Regions from separate parts of the Leucobacter sp. genome, predicted to be linked through region 2. Evidence: predicted binding sites of a transcription regulator. Region 2 holds the regulator's gene; the other holds the start of a gene.
The links. Region 2 encodes HrcA, which represses chaperone genes, less so after heat shock. Its sites were predicted from a motif close to TTNGCACTCGNNNNNNNCGAGTGCNAA; they were not measured.
Positions count from the first base shown of each region.

Region 1: the regulator HrcA is predicted to act here: its motif matches at 2,644-2,670, upstream of groES (co-chaperone GroES).

Region 1 covers NZ_JAIVPF010000054.1:86,494-93,634, forward strand. Annotated here, with positions in the region: gene guaB (IMP dehydrogenase) at 1-1,155, opposite strand, end outside; gene rarD (EamA family transporter RarD) at 1,228-2,151, opposite strand; gene groES (co-chaperone GroES) at 2,266-2,562, opposite strand; gene ACWKZU_RS11125 (DUF4190 domain-containing protein) at 2,890-3,396, shown strand; gene ACWKZU_RS11130 (DUF4190 domain-containing protein) at 3,503-3,931, shown strand; gene ACWKZU_RS11135 (THUMP-like domain-containing protein) at 3,949-5,217, shown strand; gene ACWKZU_RS11140 (DUF4190 domain-containing protein) at 5,276-5,686, opposite strand; gene ACWKZU_RS11145 (tRNA (adenosine(37)-N6)-threonylcarbamoyltransferase complex transferase subunit TsaD) at 5,824-6,993, opposite strand; gene rimI (ribosomal protein S18-alanine N-acetyltransferase) at 6,990-7,141, opposite strand, start outside.
Region 2 covers NZ_JAIVPF010000059.1:63,269-70,409, reverse strand. Annotated here, with positions in the region: gene ACWKZU_RS12200 (DUF1990 family protein) at 1-120, shown strand, start outside; gene hemW (radical SAM family heme chaperone HemW) at 127-1,365, shown strand; gene ACWKZU_RS12190 (S-layer homology domain-containing protein) at 1,505-3,391, shown strand; gene hrcA (heat-inducible transcriptional repressor HrcA) at 3,560-4,597, shown strand; gene dnaJ (molecular chaperone DnaJ) at 4,656-5,756, shown strand; gene ACWKZU_RS12175 (16S rRNA (uracil(1498)-N(3))-methyltransferase) at 5,761-6,534, shown strand; gene ACWKZU_RS12170 (histidine triad nucleotide-binding protein) at 6,656-7,006, shown strand; gene ACWKZU_RS12165 (PhoH family protein) at 6,996-7,141, shown strand, end outside.

The sequences.
Region 1 (7,141 bases), on a different contig from region 2:
GCCCACGAAGACGAGGTCGCCGGGGCTCTCGTCGGTGCCGGCGAGCAGCGAGCCCATCATCACCGAGGAGGCGCCCGCCACGAGGGCCTTCGCGATGTCGCCCGAGTACTGCAGGCCGCCGTCGGCGATCACGGGCACGCCCAGCGGCGTCGCCGCCTTCGCGGCCTCGTACACCGCGGTCACCTGGGGCACGCCCACGCCGGCGATCACGCGCGTGGTGCAGATGGAACCGGGGCCCACACCCACCTTCACGGCGTCGGCGCCGGCCTCGGCGATCGCCTTCGCGCCCGCGAAGGTCGCCACGTTGCCGCCGATCACGTCGACCGCGGCGAAAGCCGGATCCGCCTTGATCTTGGCGATGATGTCGAGCACACCCTTGCTGTCGCCGTTGGCCGTGTCGACCACGAGCACGTCGACGCCCGCGTCGACCAGCTCGCCCGCGCGCTTCCACGCGTCGCCGAAGAAGCCGACGGCCGCGCCCACGCGCAGACGGCCCGCGTCGTCCTTGGTGGCGTGCGGGTACTGCTCCTCCTTGTCGAAGTCCTTGACCGTGATGAGGCCCGTGAGGCGGCCCTCGCCGTCGACCAGGGGCAGCTTCTCGATCTTGTGCTGGCGGAAGATCGCCGCCGCATCCTCGCGCGAGATGCCCTGGGGGCCGGTGATGAGCGGCATCTTGGTCATCGCGTCGGCCACGCGCACCTGGGAGCGGTCCTTGGGGTCGATGAAGCGCATGTCGCGGTTCGTGATGATGCCGAGGAGCACGTCGTTCGAGTCGACCACCGGCAGCCCCGAGACGCGGTACTCGCCGCACAGCGCGTCGACCTCGGCCACGGTCGCGTCCACCGAGGTGGTCACGGGGTTCGTGATCATGCCGGCCTCGCTGCGCTTGACCCGGTCCACCATCTCGGCCTGATCCTGGATCGAGAGGTTGCGGTGCAGGATGCCCAGGCCGCCGTTGCGCGCCATGGCGACCGCCATGCGCGTCTCGGTCACCGTGTCCATCGCCGCCGAGATGAGCGGGATGTTCAGCCTGATGCGGCGGGTGAGCTGAGTGGACGTGTCCGCCTCGCTGGGGATGACGTCGGTGTGCGCCGGCAGCAGCAGCACATCGTCGTAGGTCAGACCGGTGAACGCGAAGGGGTCACGCTGTTCCATGGAACCTCATCTGTATTGTGGTGGGAGCCTGATGTGTGCCGAGGGTCGCTGATGACTCCCCCCGCACCGTACTCAGTCTAAAGGAACGGGCGCGGTGTTCGTCTGTGCCGTGGGCGAACGACGCAGCTGGGCGATCATGTCGGCGATGAGGATCATGAGCGCGATCCACACGGCGATGAACCCGATCCAGCGGCTGAGCGGCATCTCCTCGTGCATCACGAAGTAGCCGTAGAGGAACCCGAGGATCGGCGTGAGGAACTGCAGGAAGCCGAGGTACGAGAGCGACAGGCGCCGCGTGGCCTCCCCGAAGAGGATCAGCGGAACCGCGGTCATGATCCCGCTGAAGAGGACGAGCACGGCGATGCCCGATCCGAAGGAGAACGCGTTGATCCCCACGAGGCTCACCACCACGACGAGCTGCACCGCCGCGACCGGCAACGAGGCCAGGGTCTCGACCGTGAGCCCGGTGATGCCGTCGACCTCCCCGCCGGCGTGCTTGTGCACGGCGCCGTAGAGCCCGAACGACACGGCGAGGCCGAGGGCGATCCAGGGGAACGCGCCGTACGCCACGGCCGCGATCGTCACCCCGACGGCCGCGATGCCCACGGCGACCCACTGCGGGCGGGTGAGCTGCTCCTTGCGCACCAGCACGCCGATGAGGATCGTGAAGAGCGGGTTGATGAAGTAGCCCAGCGAGGTCTCGAGCACGTGACCGGTCATCACGCCGATGATGAAGATCTGCCAGTTCGCGTAGAGCAGCAGCGACGACAGCGCGAACCAGCCGAGCAGCCTGGGCGAGCGGAGGATCCCGCCGACCTGGCGCCAGCGGCGCGTCGCGGTGACGAGGATCGCGCAGAACGCGAGGGTGGCGGCGACCCGCCAGGGCACCACCTCGAAGGGGCCCACCATCGCGATGAGACCGAAGTAGAAGGGGAACACTCCCCAGAGCAGATACGCACCCAGCCCGTATCCCAGCCCGGCTCGAGTTCGCTTCACCGGCTCAGTCTATCGATCTCGGCGACGAGTGCGGTCGGTCGTGAGGTGCGGGCGCGCACGAGAACGGGCCCGCCGATCACGAGGATCGACGGGCCCGTCCGTGCGTGCGTGCGCTTAGCGCTCGACCACCGCGAGGATGTCGCGAGCCGAGAGCACCAGGTAGTCGTCGCCGCCCACCTTGACCTCGGTACCGCCGAACTTCGAGTAGATCACCAGATCGCCGACGGCGACGTCGAGCGGGATGCGGGTGCCGTTGTCCGAGACGCGGCCGGGACCCACGGCGACGACCTCGCCCTCCTGCGGCTTCTCCTTCGCGCTGTCGGGGATCACCAGACCGGACGCGGTGGTCTGCTCTGCCTCGACCTGCTTGATAACGATACGATCTTCGAGCGGCTTGATGGCAACCGACACAGTTCACCTCTTTCCAAATGTCTGAAGGGTTCTCACGCCCGCCCCGTGCGAGCGCGCCTACAGCAGAGTCTAGGACTCCGATTGGCACTCTCGCAAGGGGAGTGCCAATCGGTGGGAGCGGGATCGCGCACAGCGAACGACGGCGGGCCGCTCGAGCGGATGACCCCCGCTCGCGGCGGGGGCGCGGATCGCGGCGCGATCCTGGCCCCGCCGCGGAGCCCTCCCCCTAGAATTGGAAGTGCCGCACAGCATCGCACCGCACGGTGACGCGCCGCGCGGCGACGGCCCCGCGGGGCCCACGCACCGCCAACGCCCCGAGGAGGGTTCATGTCCACACCCAGCACGCCCCAGCAGCCGGGCATCCCGCAGGGCGCCACCCAGCCCACGACCCCCCTGCCCGACGCGCAGCTGCCCGACGCGCAGCTGCCGGGCTATGCGGCGCAGCCGGGCGGCCAGCCGGCCTACTCCGGAGCGACCCCGTCGTATCAGCAGCCCGCGCAGCAGGGCTACCCCCAGCAGGCCGCGCCCCAGTACCGCCCGCAGGCCGCGCCGACGCCGTCCACCGCGACCACGCTCGGCCAGACGAACACCTACGCGCTGCTCGCGATCGTCTTCGCGTTCCTCGTCCCCCTCGCGGGCATCATCTTCGGCCATCTCGGACTCGGCCAGATCAAGCGCACGGGCGACGCGGGGCGCGGCATCGCGCTCACGGGGCTCATCATCAGCTACGCCTACTTCGTGTTCATGGCCATGTTCGTGATCCTCTACGTGGGCTTCATCTTCGCGATGATCGGCGCCATCGGCTCGTTCGGCTCGGGGTACGACTCCTTCTGATCGCGGACCTCTCGGCCCGCACCACCGGCGCACGGCGAGCCCGCCGTCCCGCCCTCAGACCGCAGCGCTTCTCACCGCGATCGCTGCACGACGAAAGGACCACGCAGTGTCTCAGAACCAGCCTCCCGCGAACGGCGCCCCGGAGCCCCGGGATCAGCCGCAGACTCCCCAGTACCCGGCGCCGCAGGCGCCCCAGTACTCCGCTCCCCAGGCTCCGCAGCAGCCCCAGCAGTACGCGCAGCCGCAGTACTCGGCACCCCAGCAGCCCTACGCCGCGCAGCAGCCCGCATACGCCCCCGCGCCGCCCACCAACACGCTCGCGATCATCGCGCTCGTGGGCTCGTTCTTCATCTCCCTCGTGGGCGTCATCTGCGGGCACATCGCCCTGAAGCAGATCGCGCGGACCGGTGAGGGCGGCCGCGGCCTGGCCCTCGCGGGCCTGATCATCGGCTATGTCGGCATCGCCGTCTGGGTGCTCGTGATCATCTTCTACGTGTTCATCATCGGTTTCGCGATCTCGGCCAACAGCTACTGATCGCGCGCCGGCACGGAATGACGCACCGGCACGACGGCACGGGGGCGCGGGGCGATGCCCCGGGCCCCCGTTCCGCGTCCCCCGCCCCCGGCTGGCGGGAGCTGGCCGCCCCCGAGGGCCGGGCGCTGCTCGAGCGGATCGCGGAGCAGCGCGGTCGCGGTCGCAGCCTCGAAGAGATCTCGCGCCTGCTGCGCGGCGAGGGCGCCGACCCCGCGCTGCTCTCCGCGGCGCTGACGCAGACCGAGTTGCGCATCAGGGCGGTCGGCAAGTTCGGCGGGATCGCGGACGATCTGCTGTTCACCCGCGCGGCGCTCGAGCAGGCGACTCGCGCGCAGGTGGCCGCGCTGCACGCGGAGCGGTTCCGGGCGGCCGGCTGCCGCTCGGTCGCCGATCTCGGCTGCGGGATCGGGGCCGAGTCGCTCGCGCTGCTGCACGCGGGCATCGCACCCCTGCCCGTCGAGCTCGACCCGCTGACGGCCCAGTTCGCGCAGCACAACCTGGCGGTGGCCGCACGGCGCGCCGGGGCCGAGACGCCGACCGTGCGCGTGGGAGACGCCGAGCTGCTGGGGCCGGCCGACGCCGACGGGGTGTTCCTCGACCCCGCGCGGCGCACCGCGGGCCACAGCGACACCCGGCGCATCGCCTTGCCCGACGACTACTCCCCCTCGCTGCGCTTCGCCTTCGAGCTCGCCGAGCACCGGCCGGCCGGCGTGAAGCTGGGTCCGGGTCTCGACCGCGATCTGATCCCGGATCGCGCGGAGGCGCAGTGGGTGTCGGTCGACGGGCAGCTCGTGGAGACCGGGCTGTGGTTCGGCGCGGCCGCCCGAGCCGGTGTCCGCCGCGCCGCGCTCGTGCTGCGCGGCGCGGGCGCCGACGAGCTGACGGCCGGCGCCGACGCGGCGGATGCGCCGGTGCGCGAGCTCGGGGCCTACCTCTACGAGCCGGACGGAGCGGTGATCCGCGCCCGGCTCATCGGCGCTCTCGCCGAGCGCATCGATGCCGGCATGGTGAGCGACGGGATCGCCTACCTCACCGGCGACCGCCTCGTGGAGACGCCGTTCGCGAGCGCGTTCCGCGTGCTCGAGGAGCTGCCCGCGCGCGAGAAGGACCTGCGCCGCGCGCTCGCCGCGCGAGAGATCGGCACGCTCGAGATCAAGAAGCGCGGGGCCGACGCGGATCCCGCAGCGCTGCGGCGCCGCCTGAAGCTGCGCGGCGGGGGCAGCGCCACCCTGTTCCTCACCCGCTCCGCCGGCCGGCACGTCGCGCTGCTGGCCGAGCGATGCTGAGCACGCGGAAGGGCCCCGGAGCTGCGTGCTCCGGGGCCCTCCTGCTCACGGCGTCTGCTTACTGCGTCACGACGTCGGAGCAGAGGACCTCCTGGCCCGCGACCGTCACCGAGTAGGCGCCGTCGAGGCACTGCTGCGCTGCATCGATGCCGGCTCCCGCGAGGCTGGCGATCGAGACGATCAGGATGATGTAGCCGATCGTGCCGAGCGCGCCGATGATGATGCCGATCACACCGGGAATGTTGCTCGCACCCGCCTTGCGCGACTGCACCACGGCGACGATGCTGAGCACCAGGCCGATGATGGGCAGCAGGATCGCCAGGATCAGGCCGACGATGCCGAGGGTCTTGCCGGGGACCGGCTGAGGCCCGGCCGCGTAACCGGGCCCGGCCGGGGCTGCGGGTGCTGCCGGCGCGGCGGGCGGAACGGGGTTCGAGGCCGGCTGGCCTTCGGGCAGGTTCTCGGACATGATGCTCCTTCGTTCGTGTGCGGAGGAGGGATTTCCCCACTTGCACCCTCCACAATAATGTTCACCGGGCACTGTTGTCTGCTGCACCCGCCGCAGTCGCGCGCGTTGATCTGATGAATGCGCGGCCCCGCCGACCGTCAGCGCACCTGGATCTCGGTGACCGGAAGCGTCGAGTCCGCTCCGAAGCCGAGCCCCGAGGGCTCGCGACCCGCCGCGACGAGCTGGGCGCCGATCGAGGCGATCATGGCGCCGTTGTCCGTGCACAGCGAGAGCGGCGGCACGCGCAGCTCCACGCCGGCGGCATCGCACCGCTCGCGCGCCAGCTCGCGCACCCGTGCGTTGGCCACGACGCCGCCGCCCAGCAGCAGCCGCGGCACCCCGAGGTCGCGGCAGGCGGCGAGCGCCTTCGTGATCAGCACGTCGGCCACCGCCTCGCGGAAGCTCGCCGCGATGTCGGCCACGGGCAGCGGCTCCCCCGAGGCGTGCTCGGCCTCGTACTTCTCCACCCAGCGCGCCACCGAGGTCTTCAGGCCCGAGAACGAGAAGTCGTAGCGGTGCCGATCGAGATCCTTCGGCAGCGTGAGCCCGCGCGGGAAGCGGATCGCGTTCGGATCGCCTCCGACGGCCGCCCGGTCGATCTGCGGGCCGCCGGGATAGGGTAGGCCCAGCAGGCGCGCGACCTTGTCGAAGGCCTCCCCCGCGGCGTCGTCGATGGTCTCGCCGAGCATCTCGACATCGCTCACCAGATCGCGCACCAGCAGCAGGGAGGTGTGGCCGCCGGAGACGAGCAGGGCGACGGTGGGCAGCTCGAGCTCGCCCACGGGACCGACCGCCTCGCGAAGCCCCTCGACCCCTCGCTTCGCTCCGTGGGCTGCCGCGGTGGCGGCACCCGTCGACCCCTCGAACACCTCGCGGTCTCGGCGGTCGTCTGCCTTCAGCAGATCGGCGCCGACGTGGCCGACGAGGTGGTTGACCGCGTAGAGGGGCTTGCCGAGCGACACGGCGAGCGCCTTGGCGGCCGAGATCCCCACCATGAGCGCGCCCGCGAGGCCGGGCCCGGAGGTCACCGCCACCGCGTCGAGCTCGTCGAGCGACACTCCGGCATCGGCGAGCGCACGTTCGATCGTGGGTGTCATCGCCTCGAGGTGCGCGCGGGCCGCGACCTCGGGGATCACACCCCCGAAGCGGGCGTGCTCGTCCATCGACGAGGCGATCGCGTTGGCGAGCAGCGTGCGCCCGCGCACGATGCCCACCCCGGTCTCGTCGCAGCTGGTCTCGATGCCCAGCACCAGGGGCTCCCTCGTCATCGGCGATCCTTCATCTCGAGCTTCATGACGACGGCGTCGACGCCGTCGGGCTGGTAGTAGCGCGGACGCGCCCCGATCTCCTCGAAGCCGAGGGAGCGGTACAGCGCCTGTGCCACGGGGTTGTCGGCCCGCACCTCGAGGAACACCT
Region 2 (7,141 bases):
CTGTTCGCACCGAAGAACGGACTGCTCGGCCTCAAGAGCCGCTCGGCGATCCGCGTCGCGATCGACTCGGCCAAGGAGCAGATCGCGTCGCTCGCACCGGGCGCGCAGGCCGCGGACTAGGTCTCGATGCCCAGCATCCTCCCCGACGGGGATCCGGCTCCGGCCGACGGATCGCTGCCCGAGAGCGTCGCCCATGGCGCCTCCGAGCGCCGCTTCGGCGTGTATGTGCACGTGCCCTACTGCCGCGTGCGCTGCGGCTACTGCGACTTCAACACCTACACCGCGAGCGAGCTCGGGGGCACCCGTCGCGACGACTACGCCGGCCAGGTGCGGGAGGAGCTGAGCTTCGGGGCCGCCGTGCTGCGCCGCGCCGGGGTGCCGGATCGCGCGGCCTCGACGGTCTTCTTCGGCGGCGGCACCCCCACGCTGCTGCCGGCGGACGATCTCGTCGCGATGCTCGAGCGGATCCGCGACGAGTGGGGCCTGGCGCCGGGCGCCGAGGTGACGACCGAGGCCAACCCGGACTCGGTCGACGAGGTCTATCTGCGGCGGCTCGCCGAGGCCGGCTTCACGCGCGTCAGCTTCGGAATGCAGTCGGCGGTGCCGCACGTACTGCGCACCCTCGACCGCACGCACACGCCCGAGCGCATCCCGCTCGTCACCCGCTGGGCCCGCGAGGCCGGCCTGCAGGTGAGCGTCGACCTCATCTACGGCACGCCGGGGGAGAGCCTCGCCGACTGGGAGCGCTCGCTCGACGCGGCCCTCGCGACCGATCCCGATCACATCTCGGCCTACGCGCTGATCGTCGAGCCGGGCACGAAGCTCGCGGCGCAGATCCGCCGGGGCGACGTGCCGGAGCCCGACGAGGATCTGCACGCCGAGATGTACGAGCTCGCCGACGCCCGCTTCTCCGCCGAGGGCCTCTCCTGGTACGAGATCAGCAACTGGTCGCGCAGTGCGGAGACCCGCTCGCGCCACAACCTCTCCTACTGGACGGGCGAGGACTGGTGGGCTGCGGGTCCGGGTGCGCACAGCCACGTCGGGGGCGTGCGCTGGTGGAACGTGAAGCACCCCGGCGCGTACGCGCAGCGCATCGCGGCCGGGGTCTCCCCGGCGCACGCGCGGGAGGCGCTGAGCGGCGAGGCCCGGCGGGAGGAGCGGATCCTGCTGGAGACGAGGATCTCGGACGGGCTGCCCGCGGACGTGCTCACCCCGGCGGAGCGCGGCGCGATCCCGCAGCTCATCGCCGACGGACTTCTCGACGGCCGCGCCGCGATCGCGGCACCGGGGCGTCCCGCCCGGGTCGTTCCCACGCTGCGCGGGCGCCTCCTCGCTGATACGGTGGTGCATCGACTGCTCGGTTGAGCCGGGGTGTCCGTTTGAAACTTGGATCCCGTTTGAGTATTTTGAGACGGGGGAGAACTTCGGGGGTGGCTGTTCCATGCCTCTGCTTCCCTGTGGGATATTCACGCAGTTACAACGAAGTAGGGGAGCTGTTCGTATCATGAAACTTCGCCAACCACTCGCCGTGCTCGGCGTCTCGGCGCTGGCCGCCGGCGGGCTCGTCGCGGGTGCGGGCGCCGCTCAGGCGGCGCCGGTGCCCTCCATCGAGCACGTGCTCGCGGCTGATCTCAAGAAGGTGTCCGACACCGAGACCGAATCGGACATCTACAACGACTGGCACTTCGACCCGAGCAAGGCGCAGGAGGCGGCGCAGGCGCGCAACGGCCTGGTCGCGGCCGGCGGCGTCGATACGACCGTCATCAAGGGCAACGGCAACGATGTCGCCGAGACGGCGCAGGGGCCGTCGGTGGTGGCGCTCGCGGAGAGCCTGCAGGTGGTCTCCTCGGATCCTGGCAAGGTCTTCTACCAGATCCCGCTGCGGCTCGACTCGAACGGCGACGGCGTCTGGACCAGCGGAGAGGCCTGGACGACGCTGCGGGCGCCCTCGAGCGACTCGACGGTCTGGACCACGAGCCGCGCGATCGCGGGCTACGGCGCGCACGCCTCCGCGACCCTCGAGCAGTGGGAGGCCGCGTTCGACGGCGACGCGTTCCCGATCGGCGCCGGCTTCCACGTGGACAAGACCGCGAGCGGCGACGTGCTCGTCTCGTCCTTCACCGCCGACGGCGTCACGACGAGGTTCTACGCCGAGAACGTCGCGACCCCGGCGGCTCCCGCGACCGAGTACGTGACGGCCGCCGACATCCGTCCGAACGAGGAGAGCTACCCGGGCTGGCACGAGAGCGTCGAGCCGGGCCAGGAGGCCACTCGAGGCACCTTCGAGACGGTCGCCGGTGAGGGCGGCGCGACCCTGGGCCTCCGGGTGACGGGCAAGTCGCAGCTGATCAACGGCTTCGCCCCGGAGGACTTCCAGCGCAACGCCGCGGGCTTCGCGGCGGCGATGACCGTCGACGCGGCCGAGGGCGGTGCCGCGATCTTCACCCAGGTGCCGGTCTTCTACTACCCCGAAGGGCAGCTCTTCGGCGAGGACGACGCTCCGCGGTTCACCACGCTGCGCGCTCCGGTGGCCGGGAGCGGTGCCATCGGCTCCGCCGGCTGGGTGTCGTCGGCCGACATCGTCGACGGCAGCGGGGGTGTGCTCGTTCCGCGGAACACCGCAGCCCCGCTCGACGACATCGTCGCGGCGCTCGGGCAGCACGACGTGCTGGCCTACGGCTTCACGGTCGACGGAGCCGGCGCCGTGGCCACCGTCGAGTCGGTCAGCTTCAACGGCACGACGACCGCCTTCACGAAGGCCGCGGATCCGGTGGACCCGGTGGATCCCGAGGAGCCCAAGCCCCCCGTGGAGTTCGCCGACGTGACCCCGGACACCAAGTTCTCCAAGGAGATCACCTGGATGGCCGAGCGCGGCCTCTCGACCGGCATCAAGAAGACCGATGCCTCTGGCAAGGTCTACTACGACTACGAGCCGAAGAGCGCGGTGACCCGCGAGGCCATGGCGGCGTTCCTGTACCGCCTGGAGGCCCCGAAGAACTACCGCGCACCGAAGGTGTCGCCGTTCGCGGACGTCAAGCCGGGCGATAAGTTCTACACCCAGATCGCGTGGATGTACGACAGGAAGCTGTCGACGGGCATCAAACAGGCCTCGGGCAAGCCGCACTTCGCGCCGAAGTCGAAGATCACGCGCGAGGCGATGGCCGCGTTCATGAACCGGGCGAACGCCGACAGGAGCTACACCGTTCCGAAGGTGTCGCCGTTCGCCGACGTGCGCCCGAGCGACCAGTTCTACGCGCAGATCGCGTGGATGTTCGACAGCGGTCTCTCGACCGGCATCAAGCAGGACTCGGGCAAGCCGACGTACGCGCCGAAGAGCAGCGTGACGCGCGAGGCGATGGCCGCGTTCCTCTACCGCGGCGACAAGCTGTAGCGGCTCGACGCGCGCAGCACGGCGAATGCCGGGGGATCTCCGCCCCCGGCATTCGCCGTTCGCGGCGGGTTGCGCCCGCCGCGAACGGCAGCGCCCCCGCCGGTGCGGTCAGCTCGCTGCGCTAGACTTGGCACTCGGATTGTTCGAGTGCCAGGGTGAGGAGGGGCGATGGTATCCGAGCGCAGCCTGGCGGTTCTGCACGCCATCGTCAGCGACTACGTGTCCTCCAACGAGCCCGTCGGTTCGAAGGCCATCGTGGACCGTCACAGCTTCGGCGTCTCGGCGGCCACGATCCGGAACGACATGGCGCTGCTCGAGGAGGACGAGCTCATCGCGCAGCCCCACACCTCCTCCGGTCGGGTGCCCACCGACAAGGGGTACCGGCTCTACGTCGACACGCTCGCCAGGATCCGCCCGCTGACCACCGCGCAGCGCACCGCCATCGAGCGCTTCCTGGGGGAGTCGACGGATCTCGACGACGTCATGGCGCGCACGGTGCGCCTGCTCGCGCAGCTCACCAATCAGGTCGCCGTCGCCCAGTACCCCTCCCTGCGGCGCACCGTGGTGCGCCACATCGACCTCGTCGCCATCGGCGAGGACCGGGTGCTGTGCGTGCTGATCCTCGGCAGCGGCGTCGTCGAGCAGCAGGTCGCCTGGCTCCCGGCGTCCCGCGTCACCGAGGCCTGGGTGCACGGGCTCCGCGAGGAGATCGCCGCGGCGGCCGTGGGCGCCGATGTCGAGACCGCGGTGTCGGCGGTCGGCGAGCTCGAGGCGCGCGCGGAGACCGAGGCGCGACCCGGCGAGGCCGATCTGGTGCGCCGGGTGCTCGAGGTCGTGCGCAGCCAGCTGCAGGCGAATCGCAACGACCGCATCGCCGTCGCGGGAGCCGCCAACATCTCCCGCCCGGGAGAGTTCGGGGTGGCGCTGCCCGCGGTGCTCGAGGCGATCGAGGAGCAGGTCACGCTGCTGCGGCTCTTCGACGAGCTGGTGCAGGACGGCCGGGAGGTCGCCGCGTCGATCGGGCGGGAGAACGAGGTGTACGGCCTGTCGGCCACCTCCGTGATCGCCTCGAACTACGAGCAGGAGGGCGCCTCCGTCTCGAAGCTCGGCGTCCTCGGCCCGCTGCGCATGGACTACGCCGCGAACATCTCCGCGGTGCGCGCCGTCGCGCGCTACCTCAACCGCCTGCTGGGCGAGGATCAATAACCCGATCCCACCCGCGAATCGTTCATCATCACCCCCCCCACCCTGAGGAGCTGACACAGTGGCCGACCACTACGAGACCCTCGGCGTGTCGCGCGAGGCGACGCCCGAAGAGATCAAGAAGGCCTATCGACGGCTCGCGCGCGAGCTGCACCCCGACGTGAACCCCAGCGAGGACGCCGCGGAGCGCTTCAAGAGCGTGACGCACGCCTACGACGTGCTGAGCGATCCCGAGCAGCGCCAGCGATACGACCTGGGCGGCGGGCAGGCCGGCATGGGCGGCTTCGGCGACATCTTCGAGACCTTCTTCGGCGGCGGCTTCGGCGGCGCGGGTCAGCGCGGCCCCCGCTCGCGCGCGGAGCGCGGCGAGGACGCGATGATCCGGGTGGACGTGTCGCTCGAGGAGGTCATCTTCGGCGCCCAGCGCGACGTGACCGTCAACACCGCGGTGCTCTGCGGCGTCTGCCAGGGCAGCTGCTGCCAGCCGGGCACCCACCCCGTCACCTGCGACGTCTGCGGCGGGCACGGGCAGGTGCAGCGCCAGGTGCGCTCCCTCTTCGGCAACGTCGTGACCATGCACCCCTGCGGCAGCTGCCAGGGCTACGGCACCGTCATCGAGCACCCCTGCGTGGAGTGCGGCGGCAAGGGACGCGTGCGCGAGCGGCGCACGATCCCCGTGGACATCCCCTCCGGCATCGACACCGGCACCCGCATGCAGATGCGCGGCGGCGGCGAGGTGGGGCCGGGCGGCGGCCCCAACGGCGACCTCTTCATCGAGTTCCGCGTGATGCACCACGACATCTTCAGCCGCGACGGCAACGACCTGCTCTGCACCATGCAGCTCTCGATGACCGACGCCATCCTCGGCGCCGAGGCGAAGCTCGCCGCGCTCGACGGAGAGGCCGCGGTCGTGATCGAGCCGGGCACGCAGTCCGGCGACGTGCTCACGGTGCGCGGTCGCGGCATCCAGGGCCTGCGCAGCACGACCCGGGGCGACCTGAAGATCGCGGTGCAGGTGGTCACGCCGACCAAGCTCTCGAGCCGGGAGCGGGATCTGGTGCGCCAGCTCGCCTCGCTGCGCAAGGACGAGCCGCCCCACCTCGGTGAGTTCCAGCAGGGCTTCTTCGGCAAGATCCGAGACCGCTTCTTCCGCCAGGGCTGAGCCCGTGGCCAACCTCTACTACCGCGAGGACCTCGACGAGGGCGCGCTCACCGTCGGCGCCCTCGTGGAGGTCACCGGCGAGGAGGCGCGACACGCGGTGCGCGTGAGCCGGCTCCGTGCGGGCGAGAGGATCCTCATCGGCGACGGCGCGGGCGCCCTCGGCGAGGGCATCGTCGAGGCGGTCGCGAAGGACCGCTTCGCGGTGCGGCTCGAAGCCGTGCACCGCGCACGCGTCCCGGAGACCTCGCTCGTGCTCGTCCAGGCCCTCGCGAAGGGCGACCGCGACGAGCGCGCGGTCGAGCAGGCCACCGAGTTCGGCGTCGACGCGGTCGTGCCCTGGCAGGCGGCGCGCTCGGTCTCGCGCTGGGACGGCTCCGGCGCATCGGACAAGGCGGCCAGGGGCGTCGCGAAGTGGCGGCGGATCGCCCGCGAGGCGTCGAAGCAGTCGCTCAGAGCACGGATCCCCGAGGTGCGGGACCCGGTCGGGCTCGCCGAGCTGTGCGAGATCGCGGGCGGTGCGGGCGCCGAGGTCGTCGTGCTGCACCCGCGCGGGGATCGCACGCTCTCGGCGTGGGCCGCCCGGTGCGCGGCGCTCGAGACCCGGGCCGCGGAGATCCTCGTCGTCGTCGGACCCGAGGGCGGCCTCGCCGACGACGAGCTCGACGCGTTCGAGGCCGCGGGGGCGCGGGTGCTCGTGCTCGGCTCGACCGTGCTGCGCACGTCGTCCGCGGGACCCGCGGCGCTCGCGGTGCTCAACGTGGCGCTCGACCGCTGGTAGGCGGCGTCCCCGCCGATCGAGCTGAGCCCGCGGTCGGAACCACGGGGTGCGGAGGGTTTCGACCGCGCTCCTTCGTCGCTCCGCTCAACCGGCGGCAGCGCTGCCCGGTAGACTGGTCGGCATGGCACAGGACACCATCTTCGGCAAGATCGTATCGGGCGAGATCCCGGTCGAGATCCTCGCGGAGACCGAGCGCGTGATCGCGTTCCCCGACATCGCGCCGCAGGCGCCCGTGCACGTGCTCGTCATCCCGAAGACCACCGAGTACGCGGACGTGACCGAGCTCGCCGCCGGCGATCCGGAACTGCTCGCCGAGATGGTCGCGGTCGCGAAGCAGCTCGCCGAGCAGCTCTCGAACGGCGAGTACCGGCTCATCTTCAACAACGGCGCGAGCGCGGGGCAGACCGTGTTCCACGTGCACGCGCACGTGCTCGCCGGCGCACTCGAGGAGCGGTCGCTCGTTGGATCCTGACGCGGAGTTCCCGGTCGCGCCCGACGCCGGATCCCCGGACGGGCCCGAACTGCAGCGCACCGTGCTGCTGGAGGGGGTCGACCTGGCCTCCTTCCTCGGCCACCGGGATCAGCTCATCGCCGACCTCGAGGCGCA